Regions from separate parts of the Streptomyces sp. NPDC059455 genome, predicted to be linked through region 2. Evidence: predicted binding sites of a transcription regulator. Region 2 holds the regulator's gene; the other holds the start of a gene.

Region 1 (7,124 bases), on a different contig from region 2:
GGAGAAGTGACCGATCCGCAGATCGGGGCGGCGCTCGCGGAGCATCGCGGGCACCAGCGCCAGGTGATAGTCCTGCACCAGGACGACGGCCTCGTCCACCGCCTCCTGGGCGAGCGCGTCCGCGAAGGCCGCGTTATAGCTCTCGTAGGCCGCCCACTGCTCGGCGAACTCCGCGTCGAAGACCGGCTCGACCGGGGTCTGGTAGAGCAGATGGTGGACGAACCACAGCACCGAATTGGCGACGCCGTTGTACGCGGCGGCGAAGACGTCCGGCGCGATGTCGAGCATCCGCACCTGCTGGCCGGCGGTGTCACCGGGGTTCAGATGGCTGTCCCCGGCCCGCCGGGCCGCCTCGCGGTCGCCCTCCCCGAGCGCCGCGCACACCCACACCGCGTTCGCGTCCGGGCCGATCGCGCTGAGCCCGGAGACCAGCCCGCCACCGCCGCGCCGGGCGGTGAGCGAGCCGTCCTCGTCCAGGGTGTACGAGACCGGGCCGCGGTTGGACGCGACCAGGATCGGGGCGGTGCGCGGAACTGCCATGTCGCGAGCCTAGCCAGGCGCGGCCCCGCGCAAACGTACGTACGGTTTCTTGCCCCGTAGGTGCTATTCCGGTTCCGGCCACGTAAGCGCCAAGACACCAATCCCTCCGTGGAGCGCCGAGCCGTGGGCGCGGCGCCAAGGCGCTGTCCCTCCGCGAGCGCCGAGCCGAGGGCGCCAAGACGCAATCCCTCCGCGAGCGCCGAGCCGCTGAGCCGCTGACCCGCCGAGCCGCCGGCCCGGCGTCACGCCGCGCGCCGCGCCGTGTACTCCGGGATCTCGATCATCGGCGGCCGCTCCTCGGTGTCCACGGCCGTGGTGCGCGGCTCGAAGCCGTTCTCGCCCCGGTCGAACTGGGTCAGCCGCGGCCGCACCAGGTGGCCCCGGGCCAGCCGCAGCTGTGCGGTGCGGTAGATCGCGGCCGCCATCCGGCCGAGCGCCTGCCCGTCCTGGTGGCGGTGTTTGCGCACCCCGATGTCCACCTGGCCGAGCGCGTCGAGCCCCACTGTGTGCAGCGCGTCCACCAGCAGTCCCAGCTCGACGCCGTAGCCGACCGGGAAGGGCAGCCGCTCCAGCAGCGAGCGGCGCGCCGCATACTCCCCGCCCAGCGGCTGGACGAATCCGGCCAGCTGGGGCCAGTGCAGATTCAGCAGCGGGCGGGCGACCAGCTCGGTGACCCGGCCGCCCTGGCCCGCCACCTCGCCGAGCGGGCGGTCGTACATGCCCTTGACCAGCTCCAGCGTGGGGTCGGTCAGCAGCGGACCGACGATTCCCGAGACAAAGCGCGGTTCGAATTCCCGCAGGTCGGCGTCGATGAAGCAGACGATGTCGCCGCTCGTGGCGAGCAGAGACCGCCACAGCACCTCGCCCTTGCCGGGCAGCGCGGGCAGCCGGGGCAGCAGCGAGTCGCGGGGGACCACGGTGGCGCCCGCCGCCGCGGCGACCTCGGCGGTGCGGTCCGTGGAACCGGAGTCCAGCACCACCAGCTCGTCCACCAGCGGCACCGCCTCGCCCATCAGCTCACGCCGGATCGTGTCGGCGATCTCGCCGACCGTGGCCTCCTCGTTCAGGGCGGGCAGGACCACGCTCACCGTCGTCGCCGCGGCCCGCTTCGCGGCCAGCAGGCGATCCAGCGGACGGTCGTCGGCAGACCAGGAGCGGCGCTTCAGCCACCGCTCCACCTCATCCAGCACCTGTGTGTCTCCCCTGTTGTGATCGGGCCTGTTGTGATCGCTGTGATCCATCTCGCGCATCGGACGGCTAGCTCAACCATCCGGGCCTTCGGTTACAGTCTTGAACAACGCACGTGGCCGTCGTATGTCGGGGTCGACCTCGATGTTTACCGACGTACCGATGACGCTCGTGTCAACAAACGCCCGGGTCCGCCCGGTGCCATACCGCTCATCCAGAGGGGCAGAGGGAACGGCCCGTTGAAGCCCCGGCAACCCTCCAGCTGATCTCGCATTCCGCAGCGAGGCTCCCAGCTCGGGAAGGTGCCAATTCCGTCTCGTGGCGAAATGCGTCGCGAGGAAGATGAGGAGAAAGGGCCTCGCCATCCATGGCTGTGCAGTCAGTAGAAAGCTCAACCACTCCCTCCGCCTCCGGTGCCTTCGGCCCCGCCATCGCATTGTCCTGCCGGGAGTGCGGTGAGCGGTTCGAGCTGGGTCCGATCTTCGCGTGTGAGGCCTGTTTCGGGCCCCTCGAGGTCGCGTACGAGCTTCCGGCCGGCGACCCGGAGGGGCTCCGTCGGCGGATCGAGGCCGGTCCGAACAGCATCTGGCGCTACGCCCCGCTGTTGCCCGTCCCGGCGGACGTGGCGGATCTGCCGAGCCTGAACCCCGGCTTCACCCAGCTGGTCAAGGCCGACAACCTCGCCCGTGAGCTCGGCGTCACCGGTGAGCTGCACATCAAGGACGACTCCGGGAACCCGACCCACTCCTTCAAGGACCGGGTCGTCGCCATCGCCGTCCAGGCCGCCCGCACCTTCGGCTTCACCACCCTCTCCTGCTCCTCCACCGGTAACCTCGCCGGCGCGGTGGGCGCCGCGGCCGCCCGCGCGGGCTTCCGCTCCTGCGTCTTCATCCCGCACGACCTGGAGGCGGGCAAGGTCGTCATGGCCGCCGTCTACGGCGGTGAGCTGGTCGGCATCGAGGGCACCTACGACGACGTCAACCGCTTCTGCAGCGAGCTGATCGGCGACCCGGCGGGCGAGGGCTGGGGCTTCGTCAACGTCAATCTGCGGCCGTACTACGGCGAGGGCTCCAAGACCCTGGCGTACGAGATCTGCGAGCAGCTCGGCTGGCGGCTGCCGGACCAGATCGTCGTCCCGATCGCCTCGGGCTCCCAGCTCACCAAGATCGACAAGGGGCTGAAGGAGCTGATCGCGATCGGTCTGGTCGAGGACAGGCCCTACAAGATCTTCGGCGCCCAGGCCGAGGGCTGCTCCCCGGTCTCCGCCGCCTTCAAGGCCGGCCACGACGTCGTCCGGCCGCAGAAGCCGCGGACCATCGCCAAGTCGCTGGCGATCGGCAACCCCGCGGACGGCCCGTACGTCCTGGACATCGCCCGCCGTACGGGCGGCGCGGTGGAGGACGTGAACGACGAGCAGATCGTCGACGCCATCAAGCTGCTGGCCCGCACCGAGGGGATCTTCGCGGAGACAGCGGGCGGCGTGACCGTCGGCGTGACCAAGAAGCTGATCGAGGACGGTCTGCTCGACCCGTCCCTGACGACCGTCGTGCTCAACACCGGCGACGGCCTCAAGACCCTCGACGCGGTTGCCCCCACCACGGGTCCCTCTGCCATCATCCGCCCCACCCTTGACTCGTTCCGAGAGGCTGGCCTCGCATGAGCGTCAACGTCCGAATCCCGACCATCCTCCGCACCTACACCGGCGGCCAGGCCGAGGTCCCGGCCGAGGGCGCGACCCTCGCCGAGGTCCTGGCGGACCTGGAGAAGAACCACGCGGGCATCTCGGCCCGCGTCCTGGACGACACCGGCAAGCTCCGCCGCTTCGTCAACGTCTACGTCAACGACGACGACGTTCGCTTCGCCGACGGCCTGGCCACGGCGACCCCGGACGGCGCCGGGATCTCGATCATCCCGGCGGTCGCGGGCGGCTGCTGACCCCGCGTCCCCCTTCTCACCTTTGACATCGCCCCGTCCGGGGATAACCGGACGGGGCGATTCCGTGTGTGGAATCGCGATACAGTTGCCCGGATTCCCCGACGGTTCCGGGGTCGGAGCCACATATGAGAACTCGTCAAGTTGTGCGTAAAGTGTGAGCGCGAATTGTCGGGTTGGTTCCCTATGTCCCGCCCGGCTTACCCGAACTTCACATAATTTCTCACTTTTAACCGTTCGGCCGTGCCCAGAATTCTCGTCCGATTGACCTGTTGCAGAGGGCGTTGGGACGGATACATTCAGCGGCGGTCGACGCGTTCCGGCGCACACCCCCCACATCCGGGGGGTGAGGTCTGACCCGGGTCCGCGGAGTGCGGTCCTGCGCAAGGGCCAGCAATAGGGGAGTTAGGAATGGCTCAGGGCACCGTCAAGTGGTTCAACGCGGAGAAGGGGTACGGCTTCATCGCGGTCGACGGTGGTGCGGACGTGTTCGTCCACTACAGCGCGATCCAGATGGACGGGTACCGCACCCTCGAGGAAGGCCAGCGGGTCGAGTTCGAGATCTCGCAGGGTCAGAAGGGCCCGCAGGCCGACATGGTCCGCGTGGCCGTAGGCTGACGCGCCGACGCGACGCAGCTGAAACGAAGAAGTCCGAAGGGTCCGTGTCCCGAACAGGATACGGGCCCTTCGGCATGCCCGGACCCTCCCCCCCCCGTCCTCCGGACCACCTTCGGGCGCTTGCGCCCACCCGTCGCCCGGCCGCCACCCCTTGAGGACCACCTTCGGGCGCTTGCGCCCACCCGTCGCCCGACCATCTCCCCTCAAGGACGCCCTTCGGGCGCTTGCACTCGAATGGCCCGAGTGCTAATCATTGGCGTTAGCACTCTGACGTTGAGAGTGACAGAAGGACCGGGTCGGTGAGGCCCGCCATGGCCATGCGGGGCAAGGAACCGTGAGGCAGGCAGGCCGTCCGTCGCGGGCGCCAGCGCGGTCCGGAGCAATCCACCCCGTCTCTGGGAGGACCACTTCACATGGCCAAGATCATCGCGTTCGACGAGGAGGCGCGGCGCGGCCTCGAGCGCGGGATGAACCAGCTCGCCGACGCCGTCAAGGTCACCCTCGGCCCCAAGGGCCGTAACGTCGTCCTCGAGAAGAAGTGGGGCGCCCCCACGATCACCAACGATGGTGTATCCATCGCCAAGGAGATCGAGCTCGAGGACGCGTACGAGAAGATCGGCGCCGAGCTGGTCAAGGAGGTCGCGAAGAAGACGGACGACGTCGCCGGTGACGGCACGACGACCGCGACCGTCCTGGCCCAGGCGCTGGTCAAGGAGGGCCTCCGCAACGTCGCCGCGGGTGCCAACCCGATGGCGCTCAAGCGCGGTATCGAGAAGGCCGTCGAGGCCGTCTCCGCCCAGCTGCTCGAGCAGGCCAAGGACGTGGAGACCAAGGAGCAGATCGCCTCCACCGCCTCCATCTCCGCCGCCGACACCCAGATCGGTGAGCTCATCGCCGAGGCGATGGACAAGGTCGGCAAGGAAGGTGTCATCACCGTCGAGGAGTCGCAGACCTTCGGGCTCGAGCTCGAGCTCACCGAGGGCATGCGCTTCGACAAGGGCTACATCTCCCCGTACTTCGCGACGGACATGGAGCGTATGGAGGCGTCGCTCGACGACCCGTACATCCTGATCGTCAACTCCAAGATCAGCAGCGTGAAGGACCTCCTCCCGCTGCTCGAGAAGGTCATGCAGTCGGGCAAGCCGCTGCTGATCATCGCCGAGGACGTCGAGGGCGAGGCCCTGGCGACCCTGGTCGTCAACAAGATCCGTGGCACCTTCAAGTCCGTCGCCGTCAAGGCCCCGGGCTTCGGTGACCGCCGTAAGGCCATGCTCGGTGACATCGCCATCCTTACCGGTGGCACCGTCATCTCCGAGGAGGTCGGCCTCAAGCTGGAGAACGCCGGTCTCGACCTGCTCGGCCGTGCCCGCAAGATCACGGTCACCAAGGACGAGACCACGATCGTGGACGGTGCCGGCGACACCGAGCAGGTGCAGGGCCGCGTCAACCAGATCCGCGCCGAGATCGAGTCCTCGGACTCGGACTACGACCGCGAGAAGCTCCAGGAGCGCCTGGCGAAGCTGGCCGGCGGCGTGGCCGTCATCAAGGCCGGTGCCGCCACCGAGGTCGAGCTCAAGGAGCGCAAGCACCGCATCGAGGACGCGGTGCGCAACGCCAAGGCCGCCGTCGAGGAGGGCATCGTCGCCGGTGGTGGCGTGGCCCTGCTCCAGACCGTCTCGGTCTTCGAGAAGCTGGAGCTCGAGGGCGACGAGGCCACCGGTGCCCAGGCTGTGCGCCTGGCCCTGGAGGCCCCGCTGAAGCAGATCGCGGTCAACGCCGGTCTCGAGGGCGGCGTCGTGGTCGAGAAGGTGCGCAACCTGACCCCGGGTCACGGCCTCAACGCCGCGACCGGTGAGTACGTGGACCTGATCGCCGAGGGCATCATCGACCCGGCCAAGGTCACGCGCTCCGCGCTGCAGAACGCCGCGTCGATCGCCGCGCTGTTCCTCACCACCGAGGCCGTCATCGCTGACAAGCCGGAGAAGGCCGCCCCGGCGGGCGCTCCGGGCGGTATGCCGGGCGGTGACATGGACTTCTGATCGATTCGGCGCGTTCGTTCGCCGGTCGGTCGTACCGTCCAACGTCGGGGCGGCACCCTCTCCCAGGGGTGCCGCCCCGACGGCGTATCCGGGCCCGTGCGGATGCGGGCTGGTGCGGATGTGGGCCCGTGCGGATGCGGGCTGGTGCGGATGCGGGCCCGTACGGATACGGGGCCCGTGCGTATCCGGGCCCAGTCCCGGGCTCACCCGTGGCCGCCTCCAGGGCGTCACCCCGTGGCCGCCTCCAGGGCGGCGCGCAGATGGCCGTGCGCCTCGGCGAGGAGCTTCTCGGCGGTCGGGGCGTCCACCCCGCCCAGGATGGTGAGGATCGCGTTCTTCACCTCGCCGTCCGTGGCCGCCAGCGCGCTCTCGATCCGCTCGTCGGAGGCGCCGGTCGCCAGGAAGACGATCCTCCGCGAACGGGCGCGCAGCTTGTCGTTGGAGGCGCGCACATCGACCATCAGATTCCCGAAGGTCTTGCCCAGCCGGATCATGGTGATGGTCGAGATCATGTTGAGCACCAGCTTCTGGGCCGTGCCCGCCTTCAGCCGGGTCGAGCCGGTGAGCAGCTCCGGCCCCACGATGATCTCGATGCCGTGGTCGGCCGCGGCGGCGAGCACCGACCCGGCGTTGCAGGACAGCCCGACGGTGAGCGCGCCGCGCCGCCGGCCGTGCTCGACCGCGCCCACGGCGTACGGGGTGCGGCCGGAGGCCGAGACGCCGACCACGGTGTCGTCGGGGCCGATGCCGAGCCGGTCGAGGTCCCGGGCGGCCAGCTCCGCGCTGTCCTCCGCACCCTCGACCGAG
Region 2 (7,124 bases):
TTCCAGGGCGGGGTCAGGTCCGGGTCGTACTGTCGCATTCGGGTGACGATAGCGCGCGGCGGCCACCCGCTCCCGCAGGCGCACAACTGGCCGGAGGACAGGGGGTGTCCGACGGGTCGATCCGCCGCACACCCCTAGGCGAATGACTAGAGCGACGGCTAGCCGGACACGCCGAAGCGGGCGGCCAGTTCGTCGCGTTGGGCCCTTACGAACGCGGCGTCCACGACGGAGCCGTGCCCCGGGACGTACCGCGCGTCCGCGCCGCCGAGGGCGAGCAGCCGGTCGAGCGCGGCGGGCCAGTGGCCGGGGATCGCGTCGGGCCCGGCCTGGGGCGTGCCGGACTCCTCCACCAGATCGCCGCAGAAGACCACCTCGGGCCGGCCGGGCACCAGAACGGCCAGGTCATGGGCGGTGTGGCCGGGCCCCACATTGGCGAGCAGCACCGTGCGGCCGCCGAGGTCGAGGCTGAGCTCCCCGCAGACCAGGTGGTGCGGGGAGGCCAGATGGTCCACGGCCTCGGTGGCGGCGTCCCGGTCCACCCCGTGGCGGATCGCGTCCTCCCGTAGCGTCTCCCGCTCACGGCGCAGCAGCTCGTCCAGTCCCGTGGCCCCGTAGACCTCGCAGCCCGCGAAGGCGGCCGAGCCCAGGACGTGGTCGAAGTGCGGATGGGTGAGCGCGATCCGGGTGGGGCGGCGGCCGGTCAGCCGGGTGATCCCGGAGCGCAGCTCGGCCCCGGCGCGCAGGGTCGCGCCGGTGTCCACGACGAGGATGTCGGTCCGGCCGACGACCACGCCGACCGTCTCGTCCCACTCCGGCATCCGACGGCGGGCCACACCGGGCGCGAGTCGCTCCCAGCCCGCCTCTTCCCAACACGTCTCCATACCGCGACGCTAGCTCAACGGGGATGGGGGAGAGTTGCTGCCAGCGGCGGCTCTTGCCCATGCCACCGCACCCCGCCGTACACTGGCTGAGGGGTTCTGGCACTCGTGCCCGGTGAGTGCCAGGCGGACGTCCTGATGAGACCGCTGGACTGGAGGTGCGCGGGGTGCTCAGCGAACGCAGACTCGAGGTGCTGCGTGCCATTGTCCAGGACTATGTGGGGACGGAGGAGCCGGTCGGCTCCAAGGCGCTCACCGAGCGGCACCGGCTGGGGGTCTCCCCGGCCACGGTGCGTAACGACATGGCCGCTCTGGAGGACGAGGGCTTCATCGCCCAGCCGCATACGAGCGCCGGGCGGATCCCCACGGACAAGGGCTATCGCCTCTTCGTGGACAAGCTGGCCGGAGTCAAGCCGCTGTCCAGCCCGGAGCGGCGGGCCATTCAGAACTTCCTGGACGGTGCGGTCGACCTCGACGACGTGGTGGGGCGCACGGTCCGGCTGCTGGCGCAGCTGACCCGGCAGGTGGCGGTGGTGCAGTATCCGTCGCTGACCCGTTCGACGGTGCGCCATGTGGAGCTGCTCCCGCTGGCCCCGGCCCGGGTGATGCTGGTGCTGATCACCGACACCGGCCGGGTGGAGCAGCGCATGGTCGACTGCCCCACCCCGGTCACCGAGGATTCGCTCGCCGATCTGCGCGCCCGGCTCAACAGCCGGGTCGTGGGGCGGCGTTTCGCGGATGTGCCGCAGTTGGTGCAGGATCTTCCGGAGTCCTTCGAACAGGAGGACCGGGGGACCGTCTCGATCGTACTGTCGACCTTGCTCGAGACGCTTGTGGAGGAGACCGAGGAGCGGCTGATGATCGGCGGCACCGCGAACCTCACGCGTTTCGTGCATGATTTCCCCCTGACGATCCGGCCCGTTCTGGAGGCACTCGAGGAGCAGGTCGTCCTCCTCAAGTTGCTGGGCGAGGCCAAGGACTCGGGTATGACCGTGCGGATCGGGCATGAGAATGTTCACGAGGGGCTCACAGCCACCTCGGTCGTCGCGGTCGGCTACGGTTCCGGCGACGAGGCGGTCGCCAAACTCGGCGTGGTCGGACCGACCCGCATGGACTACCCCGGAACGATGGGAGCGGTACGCGCAGTGGCACGTTACGTCGGACAGATCCTGGCGGAGTCGTAAGTGGCGACGGACTACTACGCAGTCCTGGGCGTGCCCCGTGATGCCTCGCAGGACCAGATCAAGAAGGCATTCCGGCGGCTCGCCCGCGAGCTGCATCCGGACGTGAACCCGGATCCGAAGACCCAGGAGCGGTTCAAGGAGATCAACGCCGCTTACGAGGTCTTGTCGGATCCGCAGAAGAAGCAGGTCTACGACCTGGGCGGGGACCCGAATGCCGGGCCGGGCGGCGGTGGCGCCGGCGGCTTCGGCGCGGGTTTCGGCAACTTCTCCGACATCATGGACGCGTTCTTCGGCACCGCCTCGCAGCGCGGTCCGCGTTCCAGGACCCGGCGTGGTCAGGACGCGATGATCCGGCTGGACGTGGAGCTCAGCGAGGCCGCGTTCGGGACCACCAAGGACATTCAGGTCGACACCGCGGTCGTCTGCACGACGTGCAGCGGCGAGGGCGCGGCGCCGGGCACCTCGGCGCAGACCTGTGACATGTGCCGTGGCCGCGGTGAGGTCTCCCAGGTGACGAGGTCCTTCCTGGGCCAGGTCATGACCTCGCGGCCGTGTCCCCAGTGCCAGGGCTTCGGCACCGTGGTGCCGACCCCGTGCCCGGAGTGCGCGGGCGACGGCCGGATCCGCTCGCGGCGCACCCTTACGGTGAAGATCCCCGCCGGTGTGGACAACGGCACCAGGATCCAGCTGGCCGGTGAGGGCGAGGTCGGACCGGGCGGCGGCCCGGCGGGCGACCTCTACGTGGAGATCCACGAGCTCCCGCACCCGGTCTTCCAGCGGCGCGGCGACGATATGCACTGCACGGTGACCATCCCGATGACAGCGGCGGCGCTGGGCACCAAGGTGCCGCTGGAGACGCTGGACGGCCTGGAGGAGGTCGACATCCGGCCCGGCACCCAGTCCGGCCAGTCGATCCCGCTGCACCAGCGCGGCATCACCCATCTGCGGGGCGGCGGCCGGGGCGATCTGATCGTGCATGTCGAGGTGACCACCCCGACCAAGCTGGACCCGGAGCAGGAGGAACTGCTGCGGCGGCTGTCCAAGCTGCGCGGTGAGGAGCGCCCGATCGGCGAGTTCAAGCCGGGGCAGCAGGGGCTGTTCTCGCGCCTGAAGGACGCGTTCAACGGGCGGTAGGCGCTTCGGCCGGGGGTACGGGGGTTGCCCCCCGGGGGGAGTGCGGCAAGCCGGGGCAGCAGGGGCTGTTCTCGCGCTTGAAGGACGCGTTCAACGGGCGGTAGGCGCTTCGGCCGGGAATCGGCTCGCGGCGCCCTTGATCCGGTGGTGAGCCGGTGCGGAGGGCATGACACGATGTGGCCATGTCCTCCGCGCTGACCGATCTTTACCGGTACCCGATCGTGCAGGCGCCGATGGCGGGTGGAGCCTCCTGCCCGCAGCTCGCCGCCACTGTCTCCGTAGCCGGTGGCCTCGGTTTCCTCGCCGCCGGCTACAAGACGCCGGAGGCGATGTATGAGGAGATCAAACAGCTGCGGGGGCTGACCGACCGGCCCTTCGGCATGAATCTGTTCATGCCGCAGCCGCCCAACCCCGACCCGGCCACCGTCGCGGCCTACGGCGAGCGGCTCGCGGGCGAGGCGGCCTGGTACGAGACCTTGCTGGGCGACCCGGAGTCGGGCTCGGACGACGCGTACGACGCCAAGCTGGCCGTGCTCCTCGACAACCCGGTCCCGGTCGTCTCGTTCACCTTCGGCTGCCCGACCCGCGCCGTCCTCGACGCCCTCGCCAAGGTCGGCACCCGTACGGTCGTGACCGTGACCTCGCCCGTCGAGGCGCAGACCGCTCAGTGGGCGGGCGCCGACGCCGTCTGTGTGCAGGGCGTCGAGGCGGGCGGCCATCAGGGCACGTACAGCAATGACCCGGCCGCGGACGGGATGGGTGTCGGGCTCGGGCTGCTGTCGTTGATCACGCTGGTCCGTGAGTACGTCCAGATCCCGATCATCGCGGCGGGCGGGATCATGCGCGGTTCGCAGATCGCCGCCGCGCTGTCCGCGGGGGCGGTCGCGGCCCAGCTGGGGACCGCGTTCCTGGTGTGCCCCGAGTCCGGGGCGAACGCCCTGCACAAGCAGGCGATGACGGATCCGCTGTTCGGCCGCACCGAGCTGACCCGCGCCTTCTCCGGGCGCCCGGCCCGGGGCCTGGTCAACCGCTTCATGCGCGAGCACGGCCCGTACGCGCCCGCCGCCTACCCCCAGCTGCACCACATGACCTCCGGCCTCCGTAAGGCGGCCGCGAAGGCGGGCGACCCCCAGGGGATGGCGCTGTGGGCCGGGCAGGGCCACCGGCTGGCGCGTGACCTGCCCGCCGCGCGGCTGGTGGAGACGCTCGCGGGGGAACTCGACGCGGCGCGGGCCGCGTTGGGGCTTCAGCCCCAGCGGGGTGCGGTGTCGTGACCGCCCCGGTGTTCGTGGCCGACTCCCTGGCGGGGGCGGCCGCTGGGGGCCGGGTCCGGCTGGAGGGCCCGGAGGGGCGCCACGCGGTGTCCGTAAGGCGGCTGCGCGTCGGTGAGCCAGTGGTGCTGACGGACGGTCACGGTACGGGCGTCCAGGGCACCGTGGTGGCGGTCGAGGGCAAGGACCGGCTCGAGGTCGCGGTGGACGAGGTGCGCCGGGAGGCAGCCCCGGACCCGAGGATCACCGTCGTCCAGGCGCTGCCCAAGGGCGACCGGGGTGAGCTGGCGGTGGAGACCATGACGGAGACCGGCGTGGACGCCGTTGTGCCGTGGTCGGCCGCCCGCTGCATCACCCAGTGGAAGGGCGAACGCGGTCTCAAGGCGCTCGGCAAGTGGCGGTCGACCGCGCGCGAGGCGGGCAAGCAGTCCCGTCGGCTGACCTTCCCCGAGGTCACGGACGCGATGACCACCCGGCAGGTTGCCCGGCTTCTCGCCGAAGCCCAATTCGCCGCCGTGCTGCACGAGGAGGGCGGGGAACCGCTCGCGACCGCCCAACTGCCCGCCAGTGGCGAGATCGTGCTGGTCGTCGGGCCCGAAGGGGGCGTGTCCCCCGAGGAGTTGGCGTCCTTCGCCGAGGCGGGCGCGCGGCCGTACCGGCTGGGCCCGAGCGTGCTGCGCACCTCCACGGCGGGAACGGCGGCCGCCGCGCTGCTGCTCGGCCGCACCGGCCGCTGGGGGTGAGAGGCCCCTTCGGGGTCCCTCGCCGGGTGCGCCCGCACCTGGCCGAGGACGGCCTTCCGGTTCGCTCCGGCCGATGGGAACCTACCCCCTATGGGGGTATTGAGCCAGGCAATGAGGGCAGGACGGGCACGGCAGGCACGGCAGGCACGGCGGATAAGTCGGGGACGGACGCTCTTCGCCGTCGCGGCGGTCGGCGCGGTGGCGGTCGCGGTGACGGCATGTGAGCCGACCGGCGGCGGCATCAGCTCCGTGACGGTCGCGATCACCACGGACCAGGTCGCCACCGAGGCGCTGGAGCGGGGCGGTGTCGGCGTCCGCTGGATGAGCTGCAACGCCGAGTTCAGGAACGGCCGTACGGCGGGTGCCGCCTCGCCCTCGCAGAGCGAGCGGGCCGGGGAGACCGACGCACGGGTGGACTGCCACGGCAGGACCGACAACGACAAGGACGTCAGGGTCAGGGGCCGGGTCACCTACGTCCGGGCGGACCACTGTGTCCGGGGCGACTTGACCGGCCAGGTGGACGGCCGGAAGGTCTTCGAGGCGAATGTGATCGGGGAGTGCCAGGGCGGCGGCCGGGACACCGAGAGCCCCCGGCCGACCCGCAGTCCGCCCTGGGAGCACCGGACCACGGAGGCCCCTGAGCCGACCCGTAGCCATCCTTGGGAGCACCGGACGACCGAGGCCCCTGAGCCGACCCGCAGCCACCCTTGGGAGCACCGGACCACGGAGGCTCCCGAGCCGACCCGTAGCCATCCCTGGGAGCATCCGTCCACCGAGGGCGGCGCCGGTCAGGTCGGTGCCGGCGACGGCGCCGGTGAGGACGGTAAGGGCGGCACCGGGGGCGGCGGCCGGAGCGAATAGCCCGCGATCGCTTCCGTCGCCAGGCCCTCCCGGTACCATCCGGACCGTACGTGCCGACGATCCCTGAGGAGCCACCGGTGGCGGGAGAACCGCAGGCGGACTGCCTGTTCTGCAAGATTGTGTCGGGGGAGGTGCCGGCCACCGTCGTCCGGGAGACGGACACCACCGTCGCCTTTCGCGACATAAACCCCCAGGCGCCCACGCACGTCCTGGTGATCCCCAAGGTGCACCACCCGGACGCCGCCTCCCTCGCGGCGGCCGATCCGCAGGCCACCGCGGATGTGCTGCGCGAGGCGGGCGCGGTCGCCACGGACGAGAAGCTCGACGAGACGGGCTACCGCGTGGTGTTCAACACCGGCTCCGGCGCCGGTCAGACCGTCTTCCACGCGCATGCTCACGTCCTGGGCGGCCGCGGGCTCAACTGGCCCCCCGGATAACCCTTGTCCGCGCGGGAACTGATCGTCCTCGGCACCGCCAGCCAGGTGCCGACCCGGCACCGCAACCACAACGGCTATCTGCTGCGCTGGGACGGCGAGGGCCTGTTGTTCGACCCCGGCGAGGGCACCCAGCGCCAGATGGTGCGGGCCGGGGTCGCCGCCCATGACATCGACCGGATCTGCGTCACCCACTTCCACGGGGACCACTCCCTGGGCCTGGCCGGGGTGATCCAGCGGATCAACCTCGACCGGGTGCCGCACCGGGTGACCGCCCACTACCCGGCGAGCGGACAGCGGTTCTTCGAGCGGCTGCGGTACGCGACCGCCTACCACGAGACGGTGGCGCTGACCGAGGAGCCGGTCGCCGGTGACGGCGCGGTGCTGGCCCGCACCCCCGCGTACACGCTGGAGGCGGCCCGGCTCTCGCACCCCGTCGAGTCCTACGGCTATCGCCTGATCGAACCGGACGGCCGCAGGATGCTGCCCGAGCGGCTCGCCGCGCTCGGCGTCCGCGGCCCGGAGATCGGCCGGCTCCAGCGGGATCGGGTGCTGGAGGTCGCGGGGCGCACGGTGGCGCTCGAGGAGGTCAGCGAGGTGCGCCGGGGGCAGCGCTTCG

What was found. The regulator HrcA, encoded in region 2, represses chaperone genes, less so after heat shock. The targets are predictions, from matches to a motif close to TTNGCACTCNGNNNNNCNGAGTGCNAA.
Region 1: the regulator HrcA is predicted to act here: its motif matches at 4,502-4,528, upstream of groL (chaperonin GroEL).

Annotation. Positions count from the first base shown of each region.
Region 1 covers NZ_JBHYVB010000014.1:35,347-42,470, forward strand. The annotation lists gene ACFXB5_RS07140 (trehalose-6-phosphate synthase) at 1-540, opposite strand, end outside; gene ACFXB5_RS07145 (glucosyl-3-phosphoglycerate synthase) at 783-1,730, opposite strand; SAM riboswitch class I at 1,936-2,077, shown strand; gene thrC (threonine synthase) at 2,096-3,388, shown strand; gene ACFXB5_RS07155 (MoaD/ThiS family protein) at 3,385-3,663, shown strand; gene ACFXB5_RS07160 (cold-shock protein) at 4,072-4,278, shown strand; gene groL (chaperonin GroEL) at 4,692-6,317, shown strand; gene murQ (N-acetylmuramic acid 6-phosphate etherase) at 6,545-7,124, opposite strand, start outside.
Region 2 covers NZ_JBHYVB010000050.1:46,540-53,663, forward strand. The annotation lists gene ACFXB5_RS19795 (DUF3097 domain-containing protein) at 1-38, opposite strand, end outside; gene ACFXB5_RS19800 (MBL fold metallo-hydrolase) at 159-881, opposite strand; gene hrcA (heat-inducible transcriptional repressor HrcA) at 1,046-2,062, shown strand; gene dnaJ (molecular chaperone DnaJ) at 2,063-3,196, shown strand; gene ACFXB5_RS19815 (nitronate monooxygenase) at 3,379-4,470, shown strand; gene ACFXB5_RS19820 (16S rRNA (uracil(1498)-N(3))-methyltransferase) at 4,467-5,210, shown strand; gene ACFXB5_RS19825 (hypothetical protein) at 5,322-6,071, shown strand; gene ACFXB5_RS19830 (histidine triad nucleotide-binding protein) at 6,149-6,508, shown strand; gene ACFXB5_RS19835 (ribonuclease Z) at 6,512-7,124, shown strand, end outside.